One region of the Shewanella sp. SM55 genome, then DNA from elsewhere that is predicted to be linked to it. Evidence: predicted binding sites of a transcription regulator. Region 1 holds the regulator's gene; each other region holds the start of a gene.
What was found. The regulator MetJ, encoded in region 1, represses methionine synthesis genes. The targets are predictions, from matches to a motif close to TAGACGTCTAGACGTCTA.

Region 1 (4,290 bases):
TAAATCTAATAAACGAGTTAACTCCCCTGTGAGTTTAAAGCCGAACAGGACAACAGCATTGAGGTTAGTCACCACAGGCGCGCTCGCCGACGAACTGTGGGGCGCGATCAAGGTAAAGTCGGTGTGGGATGCATAACTTGAGCGTACCGCTAAACTCACTTCGGTATTAAACAAAGGCTGCAGAGTGCGCGAATGTAATACTGGCGAGCCTAAACGCGCGAGGCGATCGGCTTCGGCAAGTGACATGCTTTTCAGTAACTTGGCATCGTTGATTTTATTAGGATCGGCGTTGAACACCCCTTCCACATCGGTCCAAATGGTCACGCGCTCGATATCGGCGAGACTAGCAATCAGGCTGGCACTAAAATCTGAACCATTACGACCAAGTAACAAGGTATCGCCACGCTCGTTAGCGCAGATAAATCCTGTGATCACTAAGCGTTCATTGGGATGCGCAGCTAATAGGGCTTGTACTTTAGCGCGGGATTCCTGTACCCGAATTTGTGGCACAGCGGCTTCATCGGCCACTAAAATTGAACAGGCATCCACATGGCTTGCTGCCACGCCAGATTCGCGCAGCAGCGCCGCCATTAAACGTGCCGACCAACGTTCGCCAAAGCTCACCACATGGTTGATTTGGTATTCATTGCGCTCATCTAAGGACAACAAGCTGATGAGTTGCGCTTTATCAGTGGCCAAACGCTCACGCAGATCGCGGGCTTGTTCATTCGACAACAACTGCTCAATCAACCCCTGTTGGTAGCTGATCAGCACTTGTAATTCTTCTTGCCATAGCTGACCCGCATCACGCAGCGCTAATAATTTATACAGGAAATTCGTGCTCTTACCCGCCGCAGAGACCACCACGAGATCATCACTATGACCGTGGGTTAACAGGATATGGGCGACTCGGCGATAACAATCGGCATCCGCTAAACTGGAGCCACCAAATTTATGTAAGTGACAACGTGCCATCTATTATTCCTCTACTGACAAGCCGCAACGGCGGCTAATCCTGCTTGAATATCTGCAACTAAATCGGCGGCATCTTCAATACCCACCGATAGACGCAATAAGGTGTCTTTAATGCCTGCCTCAAAACGCGCCTGCGGCTCCATGGCTCTGTGGGTCATAGTGGCGGGCACGGCCACTAAACTTTCAACGCCACCTAAACTTTCCGCCACGCTAAATAAGCTGAGTGCACCTAAAAAGGCCACGACTTCGGCCTCACCGCCTTTGAGTTCAAAACTCAGCATAGCGCCAAAGCCCTGTTGTTGCTTGGCCGCAATGGCGTGGCCTGGGTGATCCGCAAGCCCTGGGTAATAGACTTTACTCACCACAGGGCTTTGCGTTAATACCTCAATAATACGCTGGGCATTGGTTTGATGCTCGCGAATACGCACCGCTAAGGTACGCAGGCCGCGCAGGGTCAGATAACTGTCGAAGGCTGACCCCGTTAAGCCTAGAGTGTTCGACCACCAATGTAAGCTTTCGCCGATTTGCGCGTCTTTGGCGACCACTGCGCCGCCGACCACATCGCTGTGACCATTGATATATTTAGTGGTGGAGTGGATAACGATATCCGCGCCTAACAATAGGGGTTGTTGCAATATCGGCGATAAAAAGGTGTTATCGACCACCACCAGCGCGCCGACCTCATGGCTCGCCTTAGCAATAGCTTCGATATCTACCACACGCAATAACGGGTTCGATGGGGTTTCGAGCCACACCATCTTAGGATTCTGCGCAATGGAGGCGGCTAACGCTTGGCTGTCGGTTTGGTCGACCACAATGAGCTTAAACTGGCCTTTCTTCGCCAAGTTGGTAAATAAACGGTAGGAACCACCATAGCAATCATGGGGCACAACTAATAGGTCATCGGGGCCGAGCAAAGTAGTCACTAAGGTGATGGCCGCCATGCCAGTGCACGTCACTATGCCAGTGGCACCCTTTTCTAATTGCGCTAATGCTTCGCCTAAAATGCAGCGCGTTGGGTTGCCTGAACGACTGTAATCGAATTCGCGGGGATTTTTATGACCATCGAAGGCGTAATTAGTCGACAAATAAATCGGTGGCACAACTGCGCCATATTGAGTATCGCTTTCGATACCCTGACGCACTGCCAGTGTGGCTAATTGACGCTCTGCCATGGGTGGACTCCTAAATTCGATAGACTGATAGAGATGTCTGGACGTCTAAATGTACCTAAGCCCAACGCCATCGTCAATAGGCGTGAAGACGTTTAGACGTCTGAACATAAAGAAATCTGTTTGCAATCACAAAGAAATAGTAGCAATAATTTGACTGTTCTTTGTAAGGGTTTAAAATCTGCCCCGAATTTAGCGTTATAACAGGTGAGTCAATGACTGAATGGAATGGGGAATACATCAGCCCCTATGCTGAACATGGCAAGAAGAATGAACAAGTAAAAAAAATTACTGTGTCTATTCCGCTCAAAGTGCTTAAGGTCCTCACGGACGAACGTACTCGTCGTCAGGTCAATAATTTGCGTCACGCCACCAACAGCGAGCTGTTGTGTGAGGCATTTTTGCACGCCTACACTGGCCAGCCATTGCCCAACGATGAAGATCTGTCAAAAGATAACCCAGACAGCATTCCCGCCGAAGCCAAGTTGTTGATGGATCAAATGGGAATCGAGTGGGAAGACATGGAATAGCGACTCGTCGCTTTCAAAGTCATATCACAGTGCTCATCAATAGGGATCGTTAACGATCCCTTTTTGTTTATACCCAAGCGACTTCAAACTTTAAATTTCACTATCTTGAGGTGGTTTGGGATATAGGAAATCCTATGTTTTCTATGATAGATCCACAGACACTCGCCTTAGCCTCGCTGGTCGTGTTTCTGGGCGCCTTAACCCAAAGTCTGATTGGGTTTGGGCTTGCGGTTGTCGCCAGTCCTTTGCTGTATATCGTCGATCCACAACTTGTACCTGCGCCTGTTATTGCTATGGGTTTCTCCATCGCCCTGCTGACCTTAGTGCGTGAACGCGGTCACTTAGAATTCAATGGCTTGCAATATGCGCTCCTAGGTCGCGTGCCCGGCGGTTTTATCGGCGCGAGCCTGTTGCTGTTTGCGCCTCAACCTATACTCGGTTTATCCATCGCCGCCATTGTGACTGTCGCAGTGATCCTCAGCCTGTATAAATTCAGCCTGCCAGTGAATAAGAAAACCCTCTTCGGTGCGGGCGTGGTTTCAGGGATCTTCGGCAATATCGCCGCGATTGGTGGCCCGCCGATGGCGATTTTATTGGCAGGCAAAGATGCCTCGCAGTTTCGTGCTGCCCTGTCGGCCTTCTTCATTTTTAGCTCCATGATTGCATTGATCATTTTAGCGATCACTGGCTTATTAGAATTAAAACATCTGTGGCTGTCGTTGATGCTGCTCCCCTCAGTGATTTTAGGTTACTTAGTCGCAGGACGATTAGTGGGCCGTGTCGATAAAGAGAAGACAAAGATGGCGACGTTAGTCCTGTGCAGTATCAGCGCCTTAGTGCTAACGGTGAAGTCGGTTATTGAGTTATTACCCCAATAAGCGTCCTGCTTGTACTGGCAAACCTTCTCAAGATTCAAACAATAAAAAAGCACTGACATTGCCAGTGCTTTTTCTTTATCTATCAATATGTAAAGCTAGATTACACTCAGCTTAAATAGCTTTGCCCTGCGTACACAATAAAGTGTCTTAAGGCGAGTACGCCCGTTAAGCTCGCACAAGCCACCATGATCATCGCGCCCTTAGTGTGGCGAGTCGCGGCGGGTAGCAGCATAAACAGCAATGGAATACCAAAACCTATACCGACAACGCCTATCCAGAACACGCTTGCCCATAACCCAGAAGTTAACGATGCTAAGGCCGCAGCCGCCGCGCCGCCCTTGAAGTACAAGGCGCAGAACAACATGAACAGGAACAGGATTTCAATCGCCATCACAGGCAATTCTAAACCGTGCATCTTCACTAAAGTTTTGTCGTGGCTGTCAGTCTTAAACATCAGCAACGCCAGTACCGCGTTTGCCGCAGCGCCCGCCGACAAACCTGACACTAAAAACAGCGCAGGCAGTACCGCAGTGTTGAGCATAGGATAGGCATTCATCGCCGAAATTAAGAAGCCAGTGTAAGCCCCTACGCCAATGGCGAGGACAAACAACAATACTTCAATCAGCTTTCGAAATGGCATAAGTAACTTAGCGATAGGTGTTAGGAAACCCAAACCCCATTTTGGTAAGTCATCCCGCAGCACAATAATGGCGTACGCAAAAGCTAAGGGAGAAT
Region 2 (4,290 bases), on a different contig from region 1:
TATACCGACGCCGAATTTACCGATGGTGCTAACGATGGCAAAGAGCTGTCTTGGGTGGCAAAACACACGGGACGCGGTTATGTCAGCATGGATTTTGCTGAGCATTTCCAAGTATTTGCCGAAGCTATCTACACGGGGGATCGTTTTATCGAAGGCGATAACGCTAATCAAGGTGATAAGCTAGCAAGTTACGTGCTTGGTAATTTAGCCTTGAATTATAATCGTGATGCTTGGCTTGCCAGTCTGCGTATCGATAATGTATTCGATAAAGATTATGTTAGCGCAGGCTATTATGGTGGTGGAACATATAATGGTTATTACTCAGGTCGAGGCCGTGATATTCGTTTCACTGTGGGCTACCGCTTCTAAATATTAATGAGCTATCTAATAACAAAGCCAGACTCAGTCTGGCTTTTTATTTTTTACGCTGAGTTCAAAGAATAAATCTTAAAATAGGTATAGTCTTGAATATCGTTTTAGTAGAGTGGTTTAATTGTCGTTATCTATAGTGTTAGCGGGCAGTCATAACTAAATAGGAGTAATTTATATTTTACTCTGCTGTTTATGGCTGAAATTCTTAGTATTTTAGGTATGATGTGAGCTGTAACCGAATCATCTTATTGTTAATAAACAGGTGTAAAGTGTCTTATGACTGATCTTGAGCAACAGGTTTTTACTCAAGTTAGAGCTATCATAGCGAACGAAGAGCAAGTGATTGGCCGCCGAGGGATTCTAATTCCACTCAAAAAAGCGATCCTTGCTGAAGGCGACATTCGTAATGTGATTGACATTATCTCGAGCGATCCCGCATTGGCAGCGCACATGCTTATGCGCAGTAATTCCGCACAGGCTGCTGTAGTGGAAAATCACAAAACTCGCTCGTTGAAAGAAGCTTTGATCCGCTTAGGTCAAGTTAATATCTATCGCTACGCCTTTACGTTCTATTTAAAAGAACGCCTCGATGAACTGCCACAGCCCTATAAAAAGTTGGTCCAAGGTTATTGGAAGCTGACTGAAGATATTGCAACGGATGCGGTAGATAGCTTAGCGGATATGGAAGGTGTGGAGGTTGATGCTGACGAAGTGCAAACCTTAGCTCTGTTCAGTGTGTTCGGCCAAATTATCGCACTGACCGCATTTGCCTATTTAAATGCTAATGCCGAACAGTCATTTCCTTTAAGTGTGATTAAGTCATTGATTGATAATCAACAACAGACCTTAACCATCGAAGCGTTCGAGGCGTTAGATCTCGATCAGGATCTGCGTCAAGAATTTATGATCGCCCATAATTTGCGTCAGACCCGTAATCCTAATTCATCAGGGTTGATACTGCGCCGTGTCTTGTCTATGCGTGGATTGTTGATGAATCCGCTGTAATTTGTTGATGCTATGAAATAGTCATTTGACTCAATAAACAAGCCTGCATTCGCAGGCTTTTTTACTCAATGTCACCCGCATTAATTCGTCTTCTGCTGGCGGGATAAACCTTCTCTCGCCACCAGTTGTAACCAATTTTGGATCAATGCAGAGTTAGCACTGTGGCGGCGATAGGCACCAAATAGCGGTCGTTTCAGACCTTCTTGGCCGAGTTTTACCGTAGCGAGACTCAGTCCATGTCCTTCATTAATCGACCAGCTTGGCAGCGCAGCTATGCCGTCTTTACAGGCGATACGTTGCAATAACATCATGGTTAAATCACAGGTTTTTTGCTCGCCCGCCTCTATGCCCGCAGGTTCTAAAAAGTGGCGATAAATATCTAAACGTGTCAACGGCACTGGATAACTGATAATAGGCAAGTGTGCTAATTGCTTAGGGGTGACATAGGCTTCTTTCGCTAAAGGATGATCCTTAGCAACCACTAACTTCACTTCAAAATCAAACAAATGCTGGTAGGCGAGTGAATGCCCAGGCACAGGATCTGAGGTTAATACAATATCTAGTTCACCCATTTCTAAGGCATTGAGCGAGTCGAACAAGTGGCGGCTCGACAAGTCTAACTCGGCAGTTGGATGATCTTGCCTAAATTGCTCCATTACAGGCATTAACCAGCGAAAACAGCTATGGCACTCAATGCCGACACGCAACTGATTGGTTTCGGTTTCCAGCCCATTCTTCAAATCTGTCTCGGTTTCTAACACCTTAGGCAAAATCTCTTCGGCCAGATGCAGCAGGCGTGCACCTTCTTGGGTGAATGACAGTGGCTTACTCTTACGCACAAAAATGGGCGAGTTAATCCTTTGCTCCAACTCCTTAATCTGGTGTGAGAGGGCGGATTGAGTGACAAAACGTTTTTTGGCTGCGCCCGCCAAACTGCCGCTTTCTTTCAGGGCCATTAAGGTTCGCAGGTGTCTTAGTTCGATCATGTTCACTCCAAGTGAATTTCGCTCATGTTGTGCTTGAAATCAATTCGGTTGCTGGAATAGAGACTAACACAATAAACTTCTAGACGTCCAGACGCCCATTGTTATTTATCAAGGCTGAAGTGCTGAAAAGTGCCAAGAGAAAACAATCTGGTGGGTGCAAGTGCCGAATATGGCTTATCTCAAATAAAGGAAGATAGAGTATGCAATTAAATAGTCTTGGTTTTCCCCGTATCGGGCGTCGTCGTGAATTGAAATTTGCTTTAGAAAAATACTGGCGTGGTGAGAGCACTCAGGCACAATTACGTGAAGTGGCGAGTGAACTTCGCCACACCCATTGGCAGTGGCAAGCTGCTGCTGGCATTGAGCAAGTTCCCGTAGGTGATTTTGCCTTTTATGATCAAGTGCTGACCTTAAGCGCGACTTTAAATGCCATTCCTGAGCGTCATCGTGGTGAAGGGGCAATCGATCTCGATACTTTATTCCGTGTTGCCCGCGGCAGAGCGCCAACGGGCCAAGATGCGCCAGCTTCTGAAATGACCAAGTATTTCAATACTAACTATCATTATTTGGTGCCAGAGCTGACGCAAAACCAAGAGTTTTCGATTGCTTACGAGCAGTTTTTTGATGAAGTCAGCGAAGCGCAAGCGCTAGGCTATAAAGCAAAACCTGTGCTACTCGGCCCTGTTAGTTACTTGCACCTTGCTAAAACTGTGGGTCAAGAGTTCAATAAGTTAAGTTTATTGCCTAATTTATTAACTGCTTATGCTGACATCTTGGCGCGTTTCGCTGCTCAGGGAGTGCAATGGGTACAGCTCGATGAGCCCATTCTCGCATTGGAATTGGATGGCGAATGGCAAGCGGCGATCACTGAGGCGTATCAAGCCCTCAGCATTACGAAGGTGAAGATCCTTCTTACCAGTTATTACGGCGGTATCGCACACCATCAAGCGCTGGTATCGGCCTTACCGGTCGCGGGGTTGCATGTCGATTTAGTCACCGCGCCGGATCAATTGGCGGTCTTTGCTAATGCGCTTGGTCAAGATCAAATTCTGTCGGCGGGTGTGGTCAATGGCCGCAACGTGTGGGCGGCAGAGGCGGATTTGATTGCCGAACGCATAGGCGCGGTTGCCCGTGATCTCGGAGATCGCTTGTGGATCGGTACTTCTTGCTCACTCCTGCACAGCCCTGTGGATTTAGAGGTGGAAGCCACGCTTGAGCCCGCGCTGCGTCAACAACTCGCGTTTGCGAAGCAGAAATTACTCGAACTGGCCAATGTGCGCCAATTGCTACTGGCACCTGAATCAGTCGCGGCAAAAGAGATTGTGCAAACCTGTTTGGCGCGCCGCGAGGCGAAAGCGCAGGCTGCCGACAGTCAAGTGATTGCCCGCGTTGCCGCGTTGACATCTGCCGATTATGAGCGCGTCAGTGATTTCAGCGTACGCCAAGCAGTGCAGCAGCAGAAATACCGTTTACCTCTGTTGCCGACCACCACCATTGGCTCCTTCCCACAAACACCAGCAATCCGTGGACTACGCAGTCGCTGGCGCAAGGGCGATCTGAGTGATGCACAATATACAGAGCAATTACAACAAGTCACCCGCGATACTATCGACCGCCAGCTTAAACTTGGTATCGATGTACTGGTTCATGGTGAGGCCGAGCGCAACGATATGGTGGAATACTTTGGTGAGCAGCTTGCGGGCGTTGGCTTTACCAAAAATGGTTGGGTGCAAAGTTATGGTTCACGCTGTGTTAAGCCACCGTTGATCTATGGTGATGTTAGTCGTCCAAATGCGATGACGGTTGATTGGGCCGAGTTTGCCCAAAGTCTTACCGACAAGCCTGTAAAAGGCATGCTGACTGGCCCTGTGACGATTCTGCATTGGTCATTCGCCCGTGAAGATATCGGCCGCGATGTGATTGCGAC
Region 3 (4,290 bases), on a different contig from region 1:
CAGAAATCGGTATGCGCCGCTTCGATAGCCACACGTTTAGTCACAGCACGTGGTAATACAGATTCTTTATAAGCAGCATCTTGCTTATCGAACTCAGTTGTCGATGGCATAGAGACTACGCGAACGTGTTTGCCTTGCTCAGTCAGTGCAGCGGCTGCATCCATTGCCAATTGTACTTCGCTACCAGTTGCGATCAGGATCAGTTCTGGTGTACCCGCACAGTCTTGCAGTACATAAGCACCTTTAGCCACATTAGCTAATTGCTCAGCGGTACGCGCTTGAGCTTTCAGGTTTTGACGGCTGAAGATCAGTGACGTAGGTGCATTACGGCGCTCAATCGCAGCTTTCCAAGAAACTGCCGTTTCTGCCGCATCACATGGACGCCATACGGCCATATTTGGCGTCATACGCAGGTTAGCTAATTGCTCAACTGGCTGATGCGTTGGGCCATCTTCACCTTGACCGATAGAGTCATGGGTATAAACGAAGATGTTTTGAATGCCCATCAGTGCCGACATACGCACTGCGTTACGAGCATATTCCATGAACATCATGAACGTTGCGCCGTAATTGATGAAACCACCATGCAGCGAAGCACCGTTCATAATGCCACTCATGCCGAATTCACGCACGCCGTAGTAAATGTAGTTACCAGCTGGGTCGTCTTGAATACCTTTAGAACCTGACCACAGTGTCAAGTTAGAACCCGCTAAGTCAGCAGAGCCGCCTAACAGTTCAGGCAACATAGCGCCAAATGCACCGATAGCATTTTGTGAGGCTTTACGGCTCGCAATGCCTTCGGCTTTGTCCTGTGATGCTTGCACGAATGCCTGCGCTTTTTCTTCGAAATCAGCCGGTAATTCACCTTTCAGAACGCGACGCTCATATTCAGCAGCCAGTTCTGGGTGAGCTGCGCGATATGCTGCAAACTTCTCGTTCCACGCCGCTTCACGGGCAGCACCTGCTTCTTTGGCATCCCAACCCGCATAAACGTCAGCAGGGATTTCAAATGGTGCATGTGGCCAGCCAAGGAATTCACGGGCGGCTGCGATTTCTGCATCGCCTAGTGGCGCGCCGTGACAATCGTGGCTGCCAGATTTGTTGGGGGAACCAAAACCGATAATGGTTTTGCAGCAAATCATTGTTGGTTTATCAGTCACCGCTTTCGCCGCTTCGATAGCAGCACGGATTGCCGCGCTATCGTGACCGTCAACACCGGTAATCACATGCCAGCCGTAAGCTTCAAAACGTTTTGGCGTATCATCGGTAAACCAGCCTTCAACATGGCCATCGATAGAAATACCGTTATCATCCCAAAATGCGACCAGTTTACCTAAACCTAAAGTACCGGCTAATGAACAGGCTTCGTGGGAAATACCTTCCATCAAACAGCCATCGCCGAGGAAGCAGTAAGTATAGTGATCAACGATATCGTGACCATCACGGTTAAACTGTGCCGCTAAGGTTTTCTCAGCAATCGCCATACCGACAGCGTTGCTGATGCCCGCACCGAGTGGACCCGTTGTGGTTTCAACACCTGGTGTGTAACCGTATTCTGGGTGACCCGGTGTTTTAGAATGCAATTGACGGAACTGTTTTAGCTCTTCAATTGGTAATTCATAACCAGTCAGGTGAAGTAAAGAGTAAATCAGCATTGAACCGTGACCGTTAGAGAGGATAAAACGATCTCTATCTACCCATTTCGGATTGTTCGGGTTGTGCTTAAGGAAATCATTCCACAGCACTTCAGCAATATCTGCCATACCCATTGGGGCGCCGGGATGGCCTGAATTTGCTTTTTGAACTGCATCCATACTTAACGCACGGATTGCGTTTGCGAGTACTTTACGGGAAGACATGCTCTCTCCTGCTTGTTTGTGGGGTCTAGCGGGCAATTTGGATGCATATTTTCCCCTACATGCCAGTGTGACGCAAACTAAAATTACCATTCACTCAGCAAAAGATGGGCGAATATGTACCCAAACAACCTGAAGATGCAGGATTCAGGTCGCTTGGGTATACAAGTCGCAGAAACAAGCCAGTCACTTTGCTGGCGTTTACTTGAGAGGGCATAGCAAGGATCACTTGTAATGGAGAAATAAATTTCTCAAAAACATAGTAAACTTAATGCTATGAAATATAAGTAAAATAACCTATTTATGACAGAGCGTAGTCGTTTTCAGGTCACAATCTGAGAGGATTTTTTATTATCGGGGGTGATCGGCAATCGGATTTAAACTAAAATAGCCGTCTAGATGTAGATGCTTCTACACGTTTGAATGCTAACGACGAGATTTTCCTACTATGGCAAAGCACTTGTTTACTTCTGAGTCGGTCTCAGAAGGTCATCCCGATAAGATTGCAGATCAGATTTCTGATGCTGTGCTAGATGCAATTCTGGCTCAAGATCCAAAAGCACGCGTAGCGTGTGAAACTTATGTCAAAACCGGCATGGTATTAGTGGGTGGTGAAGTCACTACCTCTGCCTGGGTTGATATTGAAGAAATCACCCGTAAAACGGTGCGTGAAATTGGTTATACCCATTCAGATATGGGGTTTGATGCAGACTCGTGCGCAGTATTAAACGCCATTGGTAAGCAATCACCCGACATTAATCAAGGTGTAGACCGCGCAGACCCTGCAGAGCAAGGGGCTGGCGATCAAGGGTTAATGTTTGGCTATGCTAACAACGAAACCGACATTCTGATGCCTGCACCTATCACCTATGCTCACGCATTAGTGAAACGTCAGTCTGAAGTGCGTAAAAATGGCACGCTACCTTGGTTACGCCCAGATGCGAAAAGCCAAGTCACTTTTGCCTATGATGATGGCAAAATTGTCGGTATCGATGCAGTTGTGTTGTCGACTCAACACAGAGATGACGTTTCACAAGCCGATTTAATTGAAGGCGTGATGGAAACCATTATCAAGCCTGTATTACCGGCTCAATGGTTAAACAAAGATACTAAGTTCTTTATCAACCCAACTGGCCGTTTTGTTATCGGTGGTCCAGTAGGTGATTGCGGCTTAACCGGTCGTAAGATCATCGTTGACACCTACGGCGGCATGGCCCGTCATGGTGGTGGCGCATTCTCTGGTAAAGATCCATCAAAAGTGGATCGTAGCGCGGCATATGCTGCCCGTTATGTAGCAAAAAACATCGTTGCAGCAGGTCTTGCTGATCGCTGTGAAATCCAAGTGTCTTACGCTATTGGTGTGGCAGAGCCGACCTCTATCAGCATCGAGACCTTCGGTACTGGTAAGGTGTCTGAAGAAGTGCTGATCAAGTTAGTCCGTCAACACTTTGAACTTCGCCCATACGGTTTAACGGCCATGCTAGATTTAGCACGTCCAATTTATCAAGCGACCGCCGCTTATGGCCACTTTGGTCGCAGCGAATTCCCATGGGAAGCTACTGATAAAGCCGAAATATTGCGCGCTGACGCAGGTCTATAGTCTTAATTCATTTCAATTTTTACACTTAAGACCCATAAAAAAACCGCTATCCAGCGGTTTTTTTATGTCTGACATTTGGTTAGATTAATAGTGCTAAGACAAATATGGCAAGATAAAAAGCAGCATATACACAGACCATTAGAGTGCACAGACCCCATGACCGATAACGCCATCTTATTACAGCAACTTCAATCTTGTGCATGGGCAGCCAACGTAGGTCTGCCAGAGGAAACAGCAAAGACATACGGTACATTAGAGGAGATCGCCGCTTTTCTTGAATCCGATCCTGAAGCCTTTTTTGAAACACCTTACGAAATCCAATATGAAAGCCTGTGTGTAACTGATCATGACTTGGCAAATTCGTTAAAAACAAAGGCAGTAGTAAATGATGTGCATGCTTGGATTTCTGACAGCGAAGTCGATGAAATTTCTAAGTCAGCTTACCTCTCCACTTGGAAAATTATTCCCGTTGCAGAAATATGCGCGCTGACATCCGATGACGCTGATACGCTCGCAACACTGCTCCTAGCTGACGTTAAACTTTCAGCCTTTACGAGTGAACGCCTATCTTGGTATCTCTGTGGAAGAATCCCCTTTGGTTATATTGGTACTTACCCAAACGGGCAATGGCTGATTCTTTAGGCTTATACGCTAGCACCTTTGATTTTTCTGACTTCATCTAGGGTCTATTGAGCTTTCGAGGATAATTTTTAGACAGCATGCCAATACTGATGCTAACCAATGCACGCTGGGAAACACTATTTCCTTTAATGAAAAGCACAGGCCGTGTTTATGATAAACCTGAACATAGACAAACATTCGAAGGCATTCTTT

Region 2: a site for MetJ is predicted at 2,436-2,453, ahead of metE (5-methyltetrahydropteroyltriglutamate--homocysteine S-methyltransferase). Genes of this name have one in related genera too.
Region 3: a site for MetJ is predicted at 2,245-2,262, ahead of metK (methionine adenosyltransferase). Genes of this name have one in related genera too.

The regions. Positions count from the first base shown of each region.
Region 1 covers NZ_JAKKRS010000014.1:12,268-16,557, forward strand. Annotated here, with positions in the region: gene L5L91_RS16425 (bifunctional aspartate kinase/homoserine dehydrogenase II) at 1-975, opposite strand, end outside; gene metB (cystathionine gamma-synthase) at 987-2,150, opposite strand; gene metJ (met regulon transcriptional regulator MetJ) at 2,363-2,677, shown strand; gene L5L91_RS16440 (sulfite exporter TauE/SafE family protein) at 2,812-3,555, shown strand; gene nrfD (NrfD/PsrC family molybdoenzyme membrane anchor subunit) at 3,662-4,290, opposite strand, start outside.
Region 2 covers NZ_JAKKRS010000003.1:239,068-243,357, forward strand. Annotated here, with positions in the region: gene L5L91_RS06430 (TonB-dependent receptor) at 1-369, shown strand, start outside; gene L5L91_RS06435 (HDOD domain-containing protein) at 649-1,377, shown strand; gene L5L91_RS06440 (LysR family transcriptional regulator) at 1,458-2,363, opposite strand; gene metE (5-methyltetrahydropteroyltriglutamate--homocysteine S-methyltransferase) at 2,564-4,290, shown strand, end outside.
Region 3 covers NZ_JAKKRS010000008.1:123,133-127,422, reverse strand. Annotated here, with positions in the region: gene tkt (transketolase) at 1-1,859, opposite strand, end outside; gene metK (methionine adenosyltransferase) at 2,305-3,456, shown strand; gene L5L91_RS12085 (hypothetical protein) at 3,613-4,098, shown strand; partial or broken gene L5L91_RS12080 (transposase) at 4,176-4,290, shown strand, end outside.